One region of the Peribacillus sp. SIMBA_075 genome, then DNA from elsewhere that is predicted to be linked to it. Evidence: riboswitches for the same ligand, from Rfam matches in the RefSeq annotation. Region 1 holds a riboswitch; each other region holds the start of a gene.
The links. Region 1 has a riboswitch for preQ1 ahead of queF (preQ(1) synthase). Riboswitches for the same ligand answer to the same signal wherever they lie in the genome.
Positions count from the first base shown of each region.

Region 2: it holds a riboswitch for preQ1, as region 1 does, so the genes downstream of both, queC (7-cyano-7-deazaguanine synthase QueC) here and queF (preQ(1) synthase) in region 1, are expected to answer to the same signal.
Region 3: it holds a riboswitch for preQ1, as region 1 does, so the genes downstream of both, SB775_RS22920 (VUT family protein) here and queF (preQ(1) synthase) in region 1, are expected to answer to the same signal.

Region 1 is NZ_JAWRYN010000009.1:97,820-103,474, reverse strand. Features, by position in the region: gene SB775_RS09840 (aspartate kinase) at 288-1,634, opposite strand; gene queF (preQ(1) synthase) at 1,838-2,338, opposite strand; PreQ1 riboswitch class I at 2,447-2,492, opposite strand; gene SB775_RS09830 (EamA family transporter) at 2,620-3,477, shown strand; gene SB775_RS09825 (BA3454 family stress response protein) at 4,003-4,137, shown strand; gene SB775_RS09820 (YfmQ family protein) at 4,412-4,861, opposite strand; gene qoxD (cytochrome aa3 quinol oxidase subunit IV) at 5,338-5,622, opposite strand; gene qoxC (cytochrome aa3 quinol oxidase subunit III) at 5,624-5,655, opposite strand, start outside.
Region 2 is NZ_JAWRYN010000046.1:18,563-24,217, reverse strand. Features, by position in the region: gene SB775_RS22980 (hypothetical protein) at 26-238, opposite strand; gene SB775_RS22975 (methyl-accepting chemotaxis protein) at 724-2,088, opposite strand; gene SB775_RS22970 (CHASE3 domain-containing protein) at 2,113-2,403, opposite strand; PreQ1 riboswitch class I at 2,590-2,632, shown strand; gene queC (7-cyano-7-deazaguanine synthase QueC) at 2,688-3,353, shown strand; gene queD (6-carboxytetrahydropterin synthase QueD) at 3,353-3,823, shown strand; gene queE (7-carboxy-7-deazaguanine synthase QueE) at 3,816-4,544, shown strand; gene SB775_RS22950 (DUF4260 domain-containing protein) at 4,607-4,954, opposite strand; gene SB775_RS22945 (TetR/AcrR family transcriptional regulator) at 5,008-5,577, opposite strand.
Region 3 is NZ_JAWRYN010000046.1:11,715-17,369, reverse strand. Features, by position in the region: partial or broken gene SB775_RS22935 (HD domain-containing protein) at 1-262, shown strand, start outside; gene SB775_RS22930 (SRPBCC family protein) at 544-984, opposite strand; gene SB775_RS22925 (SRPBCC family protein) at 1,033-1,506, opposite strand; PreQ1 riboswitch class I at 1,914-1,956, shown strand; gene SB775_RS22920 (VUT family protein) at 2,008-2,550, shown strand; gene SB775_RS22915 (hypothetical protein) at 2,571-2,720, shown strand; gene SB775_RS22910 (hypothetical protein) at 2,769-3,020, opposite strand; gene SB775_RS22905 (hypothetical protein) at 3,017-3,226, opposite strand; gene SB775_RS22900 (hypothetical protein) at 3,223-3,429, opposite strand; gene SB775_RS22895 (hypothetical protein) at 3,426-3,776, opposite strand; gene SB775_RS22890 (TolB family protein) at 3,840-4,871, opposite strand; gene SB775_RS22885 (permease prefix domain 1-containing protein) at 4,884-5,655, opposite strand, start outside.

The sequences.
Region 1 (5,655 bases):
CAAACAAGCACTTCCTGCTGCCGATTTTAAACATCTTCGCACTCTTTAAAGAATTGATATATGGTGTGATTGATATTCAGAATATCTTCCTTACAGCCAGCTCCCTCGTCATCTTGATCATCCTCCCCTTTGTTGTCTCAAGAATATTATTCTTAAAGGACAAATGGGTCCTGAACTAAACATGACGCGCTGAACCCTCAGCGCGTCTTTTATTCATTTGAACTTAGCGGGGACAATTCATATCCAAAAAAACCTCCCTTTTCAAGGAGGTCCCTAAACGTTCTTACTCAAAAAAACTCGTGATATAAGGCCTGAATGGCCGTCTCTTCACTGTTCCCTTTCACACCGAACATCATGCTTACTTCCGAAGAGCCTTGGTTGATCATTTCAATGTTCACCTTTGCTTCGGCCAGCGCTTTTGACGCCCTTGCCGTTGTACCGACATTATGACGCATTCCTTCACCTACAATCATGATCAAAGCAAGATCATGCTCCACATTCACCTCATCGGCATGTAGCTCTTTCTTGATTCGTGAAATGATTTGCTTCTCGGTTTCACCCTCCATCTGGTCCTGCCTTAGAATAAGTGTCACATCATCGATGCCTGATGGAATATGCTCATACGAAACTCCGTAATCTTCAAGGATATGCAGCAGTTTCCGGCCAAAACCAACTTCCCGGTTCATCAAATATTTGCTAATGTAAATACTGCAAAATCCTTTATCACTTGCAATCCCAATAACTGGCCCATTCGTATTATCCCGTGAACTTACAATGCGGGTCCCTTGTGCAGCCGGATTGTTTGTATTTTGTATATGGACTGGTATTCCCGCACGGAATGCAGGAATCAGCGCCTCATCATGAAATACCGAGAAACCGGCATAAGAAAGCTCCCGCATTTCACGATAGGTCAATTCCCTGATTCCCTTCGGATTGGAAACCACATTTGGATTCACCGCATAAACGGCATCCACGTCCGTAAAGTTCTCATACAAATCGGCTTTGACCCCATTCGCAAGAATCGAACCCGTAATATCGGAACCGCTTCTTGAGAATGTTAAAACCTCACCATCTAACGTGTATCCGAAGAACCCTGGGAATACTACGATTCCTGGCTCATCACGTAGAGCATATAACCGATCATACGATTCTGGCATCACCTGGGTAAATCCATCTTCATCCGTTACGATCAAACCAGCCTTCTTTGGATTTATATACTGAGCCTCTACACCACGGCTTTGAAAATAACCTGCAACCAGCTTAGCATTATTATCCTCGCCACTGGCCATTAAAGCATCCAAATAGCGCTTCGGGTTAGATTGGTCTCCATGCAACAGTGCTTTTAGATTTCCATGAATCCCAGTGATGACCTCCTCGGATATATCCAGCTCTTCAGCAATGCTCGCATAGCGGGATACCACATCTTCTATCAAATGCTCTCCGTTATCCCCGCGCAGCTGCTGTTCCGCAGCCTCAATCAATAGATCCGTCACCTTTATATCATTTGAATTGCGTTTCCCTGGAGCCGAAACGACAACAATCTTCCTCTCTGGATCAGCAACTACAATTTCGAATACCTTTTTCACCTGTTCACCTGACGCAAGTGAACTTCCGCCAAACTTTGCAACTTTCATCACGACATCCCCTATTTTTGAAAATATTCTGTCAAAATTAACTCTTCCTATTATTACGTTTTTTCACGAAACAATCAAGTGTTAATTCCTCCACAGGAGGACATTTGTGTTTTTAAAGAATACAAAATAGTGAGTTTACTGAATGAGAATAGCAAAAAACCAAAAAAAGACAACGGCATAAGCCAGTTGTCTTTTTCTAATCTTTAGCGATTATCCACCGTTTCCGGGTATAAGTCATGATTCATCAAGCGGTAATCCGCCATTTTCTCATACTTTGTACCTGGTTTACCATAATTTGTGTAAGGATCGATGGAGATTCCGCCCCTAGGTGTAAACTTGCCCCAGACTTCAATATATTTGGGATCCATCAACTCGATTAAATCATTCATGATGATGTTCATGCAGTCTTCATGGAAATCACCATGATTACGGAAGCTGAATAAATAAAGTTTCAATGACTTGCTTTCCACCATCTTCACACTTGGAATATAGCTGATGTAAATGGTTGCAAAGTCCGGCTGGCCCGTTATTGGACATAAGCTAGTGAATTCCGGGCAATTGAATTTGACGAAATAGTCCCGGTTCGGATGCTTGTTATCGAATGATTCCAGAATTTCAGGCGCATAGTCAAATGTATATTTTGTCCCTTGATTCCCAAGCAGTGTGATATCTTTTTTTAATTCTTCTTCTTTTCTTCCAGACATAAAAAGTCCTCCTCATCCACGTTTGTCAGGGGAGATTCATAAAATGGGCCTCTATATAACAAAAACCATATCTCCTCAAAGATATGGTTGATTCGCAAAAAAATAATCAAAGCCATAGTTTTTTTAAGAGGGTGAAGCTATGAACCTCTCCCGTTTATCGGGAAATATTTAAAATTGTCATAGTAAATATAGAAAAAAAAATCTAATCTGTCAATCTACTTTTTATTTAAGTTTGATTCCTACACGTATTCGGCTTAAAATGTAGAAGAAGTTTATCCTACATGAAGGAAGAGATTAAAGCAATGTGGATTTTTGCGGCTCTTATCACCAGTTTATGTTTCGGAATCAATAACAGCATTTTTAAATGGAGTAACGGAAAGGGTTACTCAAAGGTACATATCCAATTTTTCTTTTATTTTACCGCCTTCATCATGTCACTTTTATATAGCGGATTTGTAGATGGCTTGACTACTAACTGGCCATCCATCTTGCTTGGTGGAGCCATTGGTATACTGAACGCTAACGGTAATATCCAGATGGCAAGTGCCTTTGAAAAAGGACCGGCAAGTTTGACATCACCACTGATTGCGGCAAATGCAATATTTCCCATCCTCTGTGCTGCATTAATTTTTCATGAGCATATTTCTTCACTGCAGTGGAGCGGAATTGTCTGCATGCTGCTCGCTACCCTTGTCATTCAGTATACACCTAATGCTAAGGGCAATCATCAATATTTACCTTGGATGATGCACACATTATTCGCGATTTTCTCATTTGGTGTGCTAGGTATCTTAATGACGACATCAACCCGTCTTCATTTAAACTCCCTTGATATCCTAGTATCAATGTATGGTGGCGGAACACTTTATCTCATTTCGGCATTAGCCATCAAGAATGAGAAGATTAAGTTAATGGAAGTGAAAATTGGATCACTCGTAGGGTTATTAAGCATCATAGCCTATGGATGTTATTTCTTTGCATTAAATACTGGAATCGCCAGCATCATCTTTCCTGTCGTCAGCCTGAACTGTTTAGTTGTCGTATTCGCTGGTTGTTATTTATTCAAAGAAAAACTTAAATCCTATCAAATTGCCGGCGTACTTGCAGCATTAATCGGAATTATCTTAACGAAAATATGAATAGTTAATTTTACAAAAACAACCTGGCTGTTATGCGCACACAAGCCAGGTCGTCTTTATATAGCCGCAAAAAAGGGTATGGTCTGACCCCAATACACAAGCCTTGTACACATAAAAATAGGCTCTTTTCGTAAAGATTGTTGTTTTTAAAACGAAACTATTTAAGGTTGATTGGAGCAGAAGTGCGAGACTCCTGCGGGAGCAGCGGGACAGGTGAGACCCCACAGGCGTTTACGCCGAGGAGGCTCACCGCCCGCACCAAGGAAAGCGAGCATCTGGAGGGGAAATCAACCACAACTCACTACCTGGTAAATAGCAACAAAGTATGTGAAAACAGCCTAAAAATAAATAAGGAAATGGAGTCTGTCAAAAAAAGTGTTGACATCCCCTTAAAAATATCAGATAATTTTGAATATTAAATCCCCACACTTGCTACTTCGCAATGTTTGAAAAGTCTTCCCCCACGGGTATAAAAGAAGTAGGTACAACCACCTCATTACTGAACCAAGAAAGGAAAGATGCATAATGGTAAAAGTTACAGTAACAGTTGATTTCCAAGGAAAATCTTATCAAACTAACGTCCTTACTAAACCAGGTACTAATCAAGAAGAAATTTTACAACAAGCCTTTAATCAAGTGGAAAAACAATGGAAAGCTTAAAAAAGCAGGCATCGCTTTAGATACCTGCTTTTTTTATTACCCTTTTAGACATAATCATCAAAATTACTTTTCGCATTTCAATCCAGATTTATTGTATTTCATTTATAGTATTCTAATGAATTTTTTCTATTCAAAGAACTCCTCGATAACGATTTTCCCCTAAATCCACTTTTAATAGCTTTTCCCACATAATACCAATTTGGATGTGTCAGTTTGTGAACATTCAACTCTCAATCTGAATCAGAAAAAAAGAGCGACTTTGTTTATGTTCCTTTTAAACTACATCCCTTATTAATGGCATTGAACGTTCCTGAAGGCTATTGGAGAGCAGACTATACGCAACTACTTTCTTCTTGTACTGTTTAACTACATCCACGTGGTCGTTGTAAATGTACAAAAATAACCTAACATCCTTCTTGCCTTTTTTAGTATCAATGACTAATGGAGCCCCACTGTTCTCTGGATGTAAAAATAATTGTTCGTTACCTGGAAATATATGATTCTTTTTCAAAAATTTAGCTTTGTTGAAATAATTAATAACTTGAATTTTTTCTTCACCTTCCAACCGTTTTCCGTCAAAGGTTACGATGGCATTCGCGTCACTAAGTTCTGAATGCATTTCAAATTTGCTGAGAATCCAATTCACTGCATCTGTTGGAAGACAGGTAACTAATAATTTAATCAAACTTATGAGAATTGTCAAAATCAAAACCGGCAATGTCATATTCATCATCTCCGCTAAGGCATAGTTAACTACTATATCACTTATTATATCAAAAGAGCGGAAAGCTTTTCTTAGGAAATGTGTCCGTTCTATTAACGTTTAACTATTGGTGAATATAAAAACTTTATACTAACTTAATCATCTTGATCATCTAATTTCAAAAATGGATTCTTTTTGTTTACGCTAAAATTATTTTTTAAAGATATATCCAATATCACGTTTGAATTTGAGTCTCATTTTCAATATATCTAAATGCAAAAAGCCCACCGTACCCATTATAATGCAGGATACACAATAAATTAAGGAGATACTAAATTATTTTCCATCACAGTATTTGCCTCTCCTCCCCCCTCTTCTTTCTTAACAATACAAATTTCTATGATGCAGAGGATTGAATGTATGTAATTTTACGCTCACCATAATTTGAATACAAAAAAACTGGGCGTCATCAAGACGCCCAGTTTTGCAGGAATGGATTATTGATATCCCCAAATCATTGTTAGCATTGTACCGAAAATTGTAACCAATGCAACAAACAATCCGTAGTAAACGTTTGTGTAAATCGATGCTTTATCTTCAGACTCTCCTGCATGCATGAACATAACAAATTGAAGTGCAGCTTGCATGAAGGCTGTAACAAGTAGGATGATTAAAGCCATTTTTAGTGAGAGATCATACACTATAACTGATAGTGCAACCAAAGTCAGGACTAGTGAAAAAGCAAATCCCATAACTTGGCCCCGTGGGAATAATTCTTTCATATTACATCATTCCTTTCAGGTAGACGAAACTGA
Region 2 (5,655 bases), on a different contig from region 1:
TAGCTTATTTTTTGAAGGAATCAGGTTAACTGGATTTTTTTCTGTCAGAAATTTCAATGTTGGGGCCTTTTTTACCGCCTTCAATCACATAAAGTCTAGGAGCTAATCTCCTCCTACCTTGATTTTCAGAATTCATCTTCATATAATTTTCGTATTCTTTGCGAAAGAATTTGTTGTTTTTCCGATCTAGTGCTTTTCTTTCGTTAAAATCTGCCATGAATTTGAAAAAACGTTTCATATGAATTCCTCCTTATGGGGTTAAAAGGTCTTGGTTTAATAGTAACACATTGTTGGTGAAATTTAACCTTTTTTTACAATTTTGGAGTGAAAATTATGCTTTTTGTGTGAAAAAAGTTGTGAATTGTTTGGTTTGCAAGAAAGCGTGCAATGAACCTTACTGAGTATAAGGGCCCGTGCATTGGGTTGAAATGAAATGCTGGATCAAGTGAGTTCTTGTACTGGTGATTTCCAGTAAGTGGGTATTGGGAGTGAGAAGTATTTCAGTAAGAATATTCCTAATAAATTCATTATACACTAAATATTCTGAAAACAAAAGAAAATATTCACTTCCAACCCTTTTGATAGATTTTTCTTTTTATGATTATTAACTTTTCATGATGATTAATGCGTATAGTCTTTTATACCCCAAATACACGAAAACGAAACAATGAAGGGGAGAAAAAGAAAATTTCCCGCGTTCAAGTGACGGGAAATTTTCTAGTATCATAATTGGAATTTCTTGACCTGTTCGGTTAGCAGTTCAGCGGAAGATGCGAGTTCACAGGCATGATTCGTGACTTCATCCATCGAAGAGCTGGATTGTTGAGCGGAGGCAGAAACTTGTTCGATTCCTGCCGCGGACTCTTCAGTTACGGCTGCGATATCTTCGATGGCCTGATTGATTTCTTTACTATTTTTGGAGATATAGTTCAATTCAGCTGTAATATGCTGTATTTTCATTCCCATATTCCCGACAGAGTGATTGATTGTTTCAAAGGTTTGGCCGGTGAGCGTAATCTGTTTCGTGCCTTCATCCACCTGTGTATAACTATCTTCCAGGGAGTGGACGACCGTTTTTGAATCTGTTTGAATAGCGGTGACAATATCGGTGATATCCCCAACGGATTGTGTGACCCCTTCAGCGAGTTTCCGCACTTCAGCTGCGACGACGGCGAAGCCCTTGCCATGTTCACCAGCGCGTGCAGCTTCTATGGCTGCATTCAGCGCCAATAGGTTGGTTTGATTGGATATATCTTTGATGACCTGCACAAGCTGTGAGATTTCCTGTGATTGAGAATCGAGCCTTTTCACTTGCCCGACGGCATTTTTGACAATTCCGTCAATCATTTGCATTTGTTGGACCGAACTGCGCATTAAAGTGGTGCCCTCCTTGGTCAAGGATAGGATCTCGGTCGAACTTTGCGATACTTCCATTCCTTCAAGATGGGCCTGCTCGATCTTGCCGGTGAAATCATCCATCATGCGGACCATTTCAGCTGCCCGGTTGGCTTGTGAGTCCAAGCCTTCCGAAAGTTCGTACATGGTAGCCGCAATCTGTTTGCTGCCCTGTTGCACTTCATTTGCCGATTGAGTCAGATCCTCGCTTTGGTTGGAAACGGATTCGGATACAACCAGCATTTTTTCGATCGTATCACGAAGGTTTTTCTGCATTTGGTTGGCGGATACCGTTAATTCACCCATTTCATCATTTGACTTTTGCTCCAGGGGCTCATGATTCAGTTTTCCGTCAGCAACCATTTTCATCCTGTCCCTGACTTTAAGGAGGGGGGTGGTAATGAGGTTTGCAGTCACAAGTGCAAGCACAAGGCCGATAAGGACTGCCGCAATGGATATGATGATACTTGTAGACTTAACCGATTTCCCGCTTGCGATGACGGTTTCACCTAAATCGACAATCGTTTTTTCGCGTTCGGAAGCCAGCTCTCTAAACCCATCCATCAATTCATTGCTTATTGGTGCAACTTCATCCTTTAGTATTTCTATAGCACGTTCTTCATTTCCTTGATCATATTGTGTAAATACGCGGTCTATAATAATCGTTCTCCAATCCACGCTTTTCTCAATCAATTCCTTCGTTTTTTCAGAATCACTTTAGGCTAATAGATCCTCCTGAATGACTTTGCTTTCTTCGGTATATTTTAAGAACTTCTCTTTATTACTTTCGTCGCCATATAGAATATAGCCTCTTGCGAGTGCGCTTCTTTGTGCAACATTATTGAGTAGTTGTTCTTCATCAATTAGAATCGGCAATTTTTGGCTAATGATATCTTTGGAATGTACAAGTGACTTATTGCTGCTATAAATATTAAATGCTCCTAAGATGATACACAAAGATATGATGAGTGAAAATGCTGCCAATATCTTTCCTTTAATACTTTTCAAATTAATGAACCCCTTTATCGATATTTTATTCCCTCTTTTTTTATCGGATAAATAATGGGTTATTTAAGCAGATGAGAAGATAACCAAGTTTTCCGTTAGGTGTGATTTTCCATAATCCAAACATCTTGATTTCTTCTCGTTTTCAAGTTACTATTGACTTGGAAAAATATAATATTCCGCGTTATGGCGGAAGAGGTTCTAGCTACCCTCTCAAAAAAACTAAGGAGAAACAGTGCTCTTTTCTTAGGGTGCTGTTTTTTTCCGTAAAAAGGAGTTTTATAGAAATGAAGAAGAAAGAAAAGGCAGTGGTTGTGTTTAGCGGAGGTCAGGACAGTACGACGTGCCTGTTCTGGGCGATGGAGAGATATGAGGAAGTGGAAGCGGTGACGTTTGATTATAATCAGCGGCACAGCTTGGAAATCGAATGCGCTCAAGAGATTGCCAAGGAATTGGGCGTGAACCATCATATCCTTGACATGTCGCTGCTGAACCAACTGGCACCGAATGCTTTGACGAGAAGTGACATTGCAGTGGAGGACGGGGAAGACGGGGAATTGCCGTCGACGTTCGTACCAGGGCGGAATTTACTGTTCCTATCGTTTGCCGGAGTGTTGGCCAGTCAGCTTGGCGCTAAACATATTGTCACCGGTGTCTGTGAAACGGATTTCAGCGGATATCCGGACTGCCGGGATGTATTCATTAAATCGTTGAATGTGACCTTGAACTTGTCGATGGACCAGTCATTCGTGATTGATACGCCGCTTATGTGGCTTAATAAAGAGGAAACATGGGAACTTGCCGATCAGCTTGGCGCGTTCGACTTTGTCCGCGAAAAGACCCTGACTTGCTATAACGGAATCATATCAGACGGCTGTGGAGATTGTCCGGCATGTAAGTTGCGGAAAAAAGGATTGGATGACTATGTAAGCAGACGGAAGGTGCTTTCGTGATGTACGGTTTTACTATAGTAGATAAACTCCAAAAAATAGATCAAGATATTCAGCGCAGCCAATTGAAATATACAACTAAAAGGGTCATGGTCAGTAAGGAATTTACCTTTGACGCAGCACACCATCTACATGACTATGAAGGAAAATGCAAGAACTTGCATGGCCATACGTATAAGGTCATTTTCGGATTGAGCGGGTATACGGATTCACGCGGTTTGATGATAGATTTCGGGGACATCAAGGATATATGGAAAAATGAAATTGAAATCCACCTTGATCATCGTTATTTGAATGAAACCTTGCCGCTCATGAACACTACGGCTGAAAATATGGTTGTCTGGATTTATGAAAAAATGGCCGAAGCCCTTTCATTAAAGGAATATGAGGGTGCTAGGGTCGAATTCGTTCGACTATACGAAACGCCGACAAGCTATGCCGAAGCCAGACGGGAGTGGATGGAAAGTGAGTAAACTCCCGGTTATGGAAATCTTCGGACCGACCATCCAAGGTGAGGGAATGGTCATTGGCCAAAAAACCATGTTCGTTCGGACGGCTGGCTGCGATTATTCATGTGCCTGGTGTGATTCCGCATTTACTTGGGATGGAACCGGTAAGGAAGATACCGTCCAAATGACTGCCGAGGAAATATGGGATGAGCTGAAGCGGATTGGGGGTGCCGGTTTTTCCTTCGTGACGATATCAGGCGGAAACCCGGCACTGCTGAAAAACTTAAACAGCCTGGTAGCGATCCTACATGAAAATAAAATGAAAATAGGTGTCGAAACACAAGGGAGCAGATGGCAGGATTGGTTTCTCGATATTGATGAATTGACTATTTCTCCTAAGCCGCCGAGTTCAAAAATGAACACGGACTTTACGGTGCTCGACCAAATCATATCGAACCTTGCCAATCGAAACCCTGAAAACCATGTCTCATTGAAGGTAGTCGTCTTTAACGAAGAGGATTATCAATATGCTAAAAATGTACATGGCCGCTACCCCGATATTCCTTTTTATCTGCAGGTCGGCAATGACGACAGCAGTACGGCGGATGATCGTCAATTGATCAGCGGGCTTTTGAGGAAATACGAGGAGCTAATTGATAAAGTGATAGCCGATGATGAATTGAATGATGTGAAAGTGCTGCCACAGCTTCATACCTATATATGGGGCAACAAGCGAGGCGTGTAAAGATCTGAGACAGAAGGCGGTGTGATGCGTAATCACACTGCCTTTTACATATGGAAAGCTACCTATACCTTTTGAAGGTGTGTAGCTTTGAAGGCTGATGTGTATTTAAGGCCATACCCAAATAACCGATCCATTCCAATATGTGCGGTCCAAATTGACCCGATCATCATAAGCGCATCTGACTTTAGAAAAATGGCTAGCAAAATCATGAAAATGGACAGGGTATAAGTGTGAAATAGGTTATAAACCTTTGCTCCAACTCGATCATCAATCAGATAGGCCAACATGGAAACATCAGGCGATAAAATAAATAAAAGGAAAATCCACCAGCTGAATTCATATAACGAATAGATGTAAATCATCGCTAAAAGGACCATGAGTCCTTCGATATGAAGGAATTTCTTTACCATTTTCCAACCTCCCAAAACTTAATTAACCATTGGTCAATAATTTTAGTGAAAAATCAAACAATGTTCTTGATGATATTTTTCACGTGAAAATAAGCTAAACCTTTTACATCTGGATAGGATAGTTCAGAATTGATATAAAAAGTTATGAATCCGTGAAGAGAAAGGAAAATGGACCATATGGATGCAGGATTCAGTTTGTTGTCGGTTAATTCTGTCAAGGATTGGATTAGCTTTTCATAGGTTTTATTAGAATCGAATTGAAGCAACTGCTGAATTTCTTTTTCCTTGGATAAAAACATGATGGAATAATGATTCTGTTGTGTTAAACCAAACTCAATGAAGCATAATAAAATCTTTTCGATTTTTTGAGAAGGGTCATTTTCCGACATGATGATATCATCGATTAAATGATTTAAAACGGAAAAATCCGTTTTCACCAAACTGTAATATATTTCCGCCTTATTTTTAAAGTGATAATAAATGGCTCCATGGCTGCAATCCAATGATTTAGCCAATTGTCTCATTGAGACGTTCGAATACCCTAAGGTTGCAAAAAGGTTTCTAGCTTCAGTCAATACCATTTCCCTGGATAATTCTTTACCTGCCGATTTCCTTGGCGACATCATTCCACCCCCCCTTGTTTATTGACCACTGGTTAAATGGAATGATACCGTACTGATTTACAAATATCAAAGATTAGA
Region 3 (5,655 bases), on a different contig from region 1:
AAGTCATATCCTTGTTAAGCTCCACTGAAGACGATGAAGTGCAAAATCTGTTAAAAAGGATCCATGGTAACGTAAAGGTGAAAGAAGATCAATTGGACTATGATTTACATCGGAAAAATAAAGTGCGCCTGATGGATCCTTCCATCATTCAAGGAACCCAAGTGGTGAGACATCCAGTTTATCCGAAAAAGTGAAGAACATGGGAATTGAAGCCTATGAAAAAGCTTCGAAGGGCATGTATCTAAAGGTGATTTCCGATTGAATTTCGCGTCAAACCAAACAGAAAGGGAAAAACTCACGGAATCCATCCTTGAGTTTTTCCCGGAAACATTACCCGTAAATTTATATAGACTATCGACGACTTGTAAGCCGCTTTCTTTTAACTTGATATTCGAGTGGTGGCATTTTATCGATATTCGAACATCATTAAATCGTAAAGGCTTAACAGGTACAACATAGTTAAATATTGTCAGTTTTATTGTTCTGGCAGGCGGCATGCCCAACTGCCGGTTTTGGAGATCTTTTTTCAGCTGAACCAGCACCTTAAAAAATTAATGACGCTCTCAAATTAGTAACGCCATTTTCTAAATAACCCTTTAAACAGGTTAAAGTATACACCCACCCCTCTTTTTGTCCTATCATTTTTTTTATTATGTCAGGGTCGTCTTCCTTCAAACCTGATTCGTTTACTTCAATAATTGAACTTGTATTATTCAGCTCTTTTAATGTAATTGTAACGACCGTTTCTTGGGCGTTGCCTCCCCACGAATACACGATTTTCCTATTTTCCTCGACTTCTAATACATGTATAACCACTTCAGCATCGTATTCGTTATATCTCAATGTAAGCGTCCTGCCTTGCTCCCATCTTTCAGAACTCGATGAGAACCAGAAATTTCCGATTTTTTCAGGGGTTACTATGGCTTCAAACACCTCATTAGTTGGCTTGCCTATTTTAAATTTCGTAGTTATTTGAGTATCCATACTATATCAGCTCACTTTCGATATGTTTAAATAAGTTCCCACTAACACCTAATTAACCCGATCTACATATATTGGCGGCAAGGTCCGTCCAGTTTCAAGCAAGCTCTTCAGGTTACATAGAATAGCTGGCCATCCATTATTTATGCCCTTAAAGGTATTGTCACCATATACGAAATCGGTCTCCAGTAGCTCTTCATGCGTAAGTGTTAACTTTACAGTAGAATCATCCATTGGCTGCAGTTGAAAAGTGACCCGAGCAGGATCCTCGCGGGGTGTTTCGTCTCCTATCGTGTTCCATGTAAAAGAGAGCAGTTGCAGCGGCTCACACTTAAGTACATTTCCATGATCAGTGATTCGTCCATCTTCCAGCAAATATGTAACGGTTGCGCCTTCTTGAAAGGATGACTTGATTTGACATCCAAAGTGATATTTTTTTGTGAATTCGCCACTCGTTAGGGCTTCCCAAAGCTTCTCTGGTGTGGTTGCGATATAAATAGGATAGACAAACGTTGGTTTTTTCATTATTCTTTTTCCTCCTCGCGTTTATACTTCTAGGGTTCCTTATCAAGTCCGTGCCGAATAAAAACAATAAGGGTTGCAATATCAAAATCGTATCATAGCTCTATCAATGATTGTCTGCTTTTTATATACAGCCGGTCAAGCAGTTTTCTGCGACAGGAATCGGCAAAAGCCTTAAAATCAGAGGAACATTTGCTAAGTGTTAAGCTTTGGCAAAGCGGATATTGGCTTATCGAGTCTGTAAATGAAATCCGTGGATTCGCACCATTCCCAGTGACCAAAACGAAATCATAAGGCGATTATTGAAAGGATATAAGCTTGAATACATTTTAGGATCAGGCCATATGGAAACTTCTTGATTTCCAACCGTTTTCAAGCTACGATAAATAAGGAAATGATAATCCGCTCCGGCGGAAGAGGTTCTAGCTACCCTCTCAAAAAAACTAAGGGGAACAGTGCTCTTTCTTAGGGTGCTGTTTTTTCTGTATAAGGAGAATGAATTAAATGTTAAGAATTCTATTTTATTTAGTATCCATCGTCACGGCGAATGTGGTTACAGCAGCTTTTGATCCATTACATTTGGGAATGTTCATCATTCCGATGGGTACATTGCTCATCGGAGGAACCTTCATCTTTCGAGATCTGGTCCAGAATAAATTCGGCCGTGCGAAAACCTATATGTGTATCGTCACCGCACTTATTTTATCTGCATGTGTTTCATTTTTATTAGGAGATACGTTATTGATTGTATTTGCTTCCGCATTATCGTTCGTGGTGGCAGAAACAGCGGATACGGAAATTTATACCCGGTTAAAGCTCCCGATGAGTTGGAGGGTATTTTACAGCGGGATCGTTGGAGGGTTTTTCGATTCGGTGATATTTGTCGTGATTGGCCTAAGTCCACTAGGTGCCAATATATTGCCATGGGAAGCCGTACCCGCTGCGATTATCGGCCAAATCATCGTTAAAACAGTCATTCAGTCTATCGGTGCCGTACTGTTGGGACGAATCAACGTAAGACTGGAAAAGCGCGTAGTCTCCGGTTGAATTCTAGGAGGGATGCACCGATGGATGGAACCAAAAAGGAAGAAGATAAATGCTATTGCCTCGAGGCCTTTCGCGAAAAATATGGTCCGCATGTCAAGGGGGAATGTATGAAGCTCTCCTGCGCCAATTATCGGAAACATAAGGGAATAGACAAAAAAGGGCCAAATTAGGTCCTTTTTTTGCGTGACTGGAGTAACCCACGAGTAAACACCGCGAAATCAAGAGTGTAGCATGAATTCACGAGTAAACGTGCGAAACTCACGAGTAAATGTGCGGAATTCACGAGTAAACGTGCAAAACTTACGAGTAAATAGCCGAACCCCACGAGTAAACAGCGCGAAATCAAGAGTGTAGCATGAATTCACGAGTAAACGTGCGAAACTCACGAGTAAATGTGCGAAACTCACGAGTAACCGTGCAAAACTCACGAGTAAATAGCCGAACCCCACGAGTAAACAGCGCGAAATCAAGAGTGTAGCATGAATTCACGAGTAAACGTGCGAAACCCACGAGTAAACAAGCCGAACCCACGAATAAACAGCGCGAAATCAAGAATGTAGCATGAATTCACGAGTAAATGTGCAAAACTCACGAGTAAACGTGCGAAACCCACGAGTAAAAGTGCGAAATTCACGAGTAAATAGTCCAAACTCACGAGTAAATGTGCGAAACTCACGTAAACAAGCCGAACCCACGAATAAACAGCGCGAAACCAGGAGTGTAGCATGAATTCACGAGTAAACGTGCGGAATTCACGAGTAAATGTGCAAAATTCACGAGTAAATAGCCGAACCCACGAATAAACAGCGCGAAATCAAGAGTGTAGCATGAATTGACGAGTAAATGTGCGGAATTCACGAGTAAACGTGCAAAACTCACGTAAACAAGCCGAACCCACGAATAAACAGCGCGAAATCAAGAATGTAGCATGAATTCACGAGTAAATGTGCAAAACTCACGAGTAAACGTGCGAAACCCACGAGTAAATAGCCGAACTCACGAATAAACAGCGCGAAATCAAGAGTGTAGCATGAATTCACGAGTAAACGTGCGAAATTCACGAGTAAACGCGCGAAATTCACGAGTAAACGTGCGGAATTCACGAGTAAATGTGCAAAATTCACGAGTAAATAGCCGAACCCACGAATAAACAGCGCGAAACCAGGAGTGTAGCATGAATTCACGAGTAAATGTGCGAAACTTACGAGTAAACAGTCCAAATTCACGAGTAACCCCATAAAAAAAGGATTCTGGCACCGTCAATAATTGGTGCGGGAATCCTTTTTTTATTAATTAGGCAACAAAATTTCTTCGGGGTTGGCTCCATCAATCTCCACTTTATATAGGTGATACTGTGGATCGCTTTTGCCGAATTTCTTGTCTACCATAAAATAGACATTTTTTGAATCGCTGCTGATGACTGGGCGATCTGTGTATCCTTGAAGATGGGTCAGCTGCTTTTCGGTCTTGGTTTTGAGGTCATAGCTATATAGCTCATAAATATAGGTACTGCCTGATTGCTCATTGGAGATGGACTGGAAAATCATCGTTTTTTCATCAGGGGTAATTGTGAAATCAAAAATGTCGACATCACGTTTAGAATCTGTGACAGTTTCGACACTTGATTTGTCAAATTTCACTTTGAAAATCCGTTGATGCGTTTCAAAAATATCATCAGCCGTTTTAGCATCCGCGTCATCATCGGTTTGATAATAAGCGGCTTCTCCATCAAGGGAGACATTTAGGGAACTAAGACCATATTTCTTAAAAGAGGTTAGTTGGATGGACTCCTTTTTTTCTATATCAAACTCGTAAATATCGAGATCGTGAGGGCGGGGACCCGTGATCGGCGAGTAGTTTTTAAACGTACCGGCTCCGATATAAAAGAGAGAGCGGCCGCTTTTTGTGAAATCGAGTTCTGTGACCAGGAAGTCTGCTTTGAATAATTCACTGATTTTCTGTGATTTCATATCAAAAAGGTGAATGGAACTGGTTGAATCTTCTTCTTGGTTCTTTTTAGCTACGATAAAGGCAAGTATATCCCCTTCGTAGGAATAAGTCGGGTCAAGGATTTGTTCATCGTTGCTCAATTCAAGGACTTTTTCTTCAATGGATAATGCAGGATTATAGAGCTTTAATTGTGGTTTCCCCTTAATGTGTGTGACGTATGCAATTGTTCCTTGGGCGGATACGTCGTATTGATTGGTTAAGCCCTGCTGCTTTTCATTTTCTTCTTTTTTAAAGATCAATCCGGCGATGACAAACAAGACAGTCACAATCGCAAGCGTGATCAGAATGAGATAGATGTGCATCTTTTTCATTTGAAGGACTCCTTAACGGTAGAGTATCATCATCGTAACAATAATGGCTAGAACAAGTAATACCTGTAAAACAGCACATATATTTGAAGCAACAGGAAGCTTTTTTAACAGTTTAATCTGTAGGGTATATAACGAAATCCATAAGACGGTCGGGATGAAAAATAAAAGCATAAACGGCTGGACTTCACTTGAGAAGATTAAAAAAGCATATAAGAAAAATAAGGTAACTGACAAAATCAAGATGCCGAGTGAAATATTGAAAATGTGCAGAAGTTTTGCTTTTTTTAAAGTCTTTCCACTATATCCCGGAAGAACCAAGGCTGTTTTGTAAATGAGGTAAAGAGATAGTAGGAGAATTGCTGCCATAATCAAGCTGAATAAAGGAAATAATGTGAAGTCAAGGGCGGAAGCGATTCCCCATCCATATACATAGACAAGGGCATGGGTCACTAACACGGTGTTGACCATGATTTTCCGGTTGATAGAGACTAGGAGGTTAAGTGTAAGTGAGAGTAAAGTTGCGCTAGTCAGTATCGAAAAAAGAAGCCAGCCGATGTAAGCATCTCCTTTTTGGAATAGTTGCAGCGCATACACCGAAAACGTAAAAAGAATTGAAACGATGGATAAAGTAAGCATAAGTTCTTTTCGGTATGGAAAGATGGCCTGCTGAATTTGACTGCCGATTTCCCATTCGTCGCCAAAAAGGATTAATGCCATTTTCTCGGCTTCTTTTGGGGTCTTCCCCTGCTTTATTAAATCATCCCGGCTCAACTTCAAATGGAGG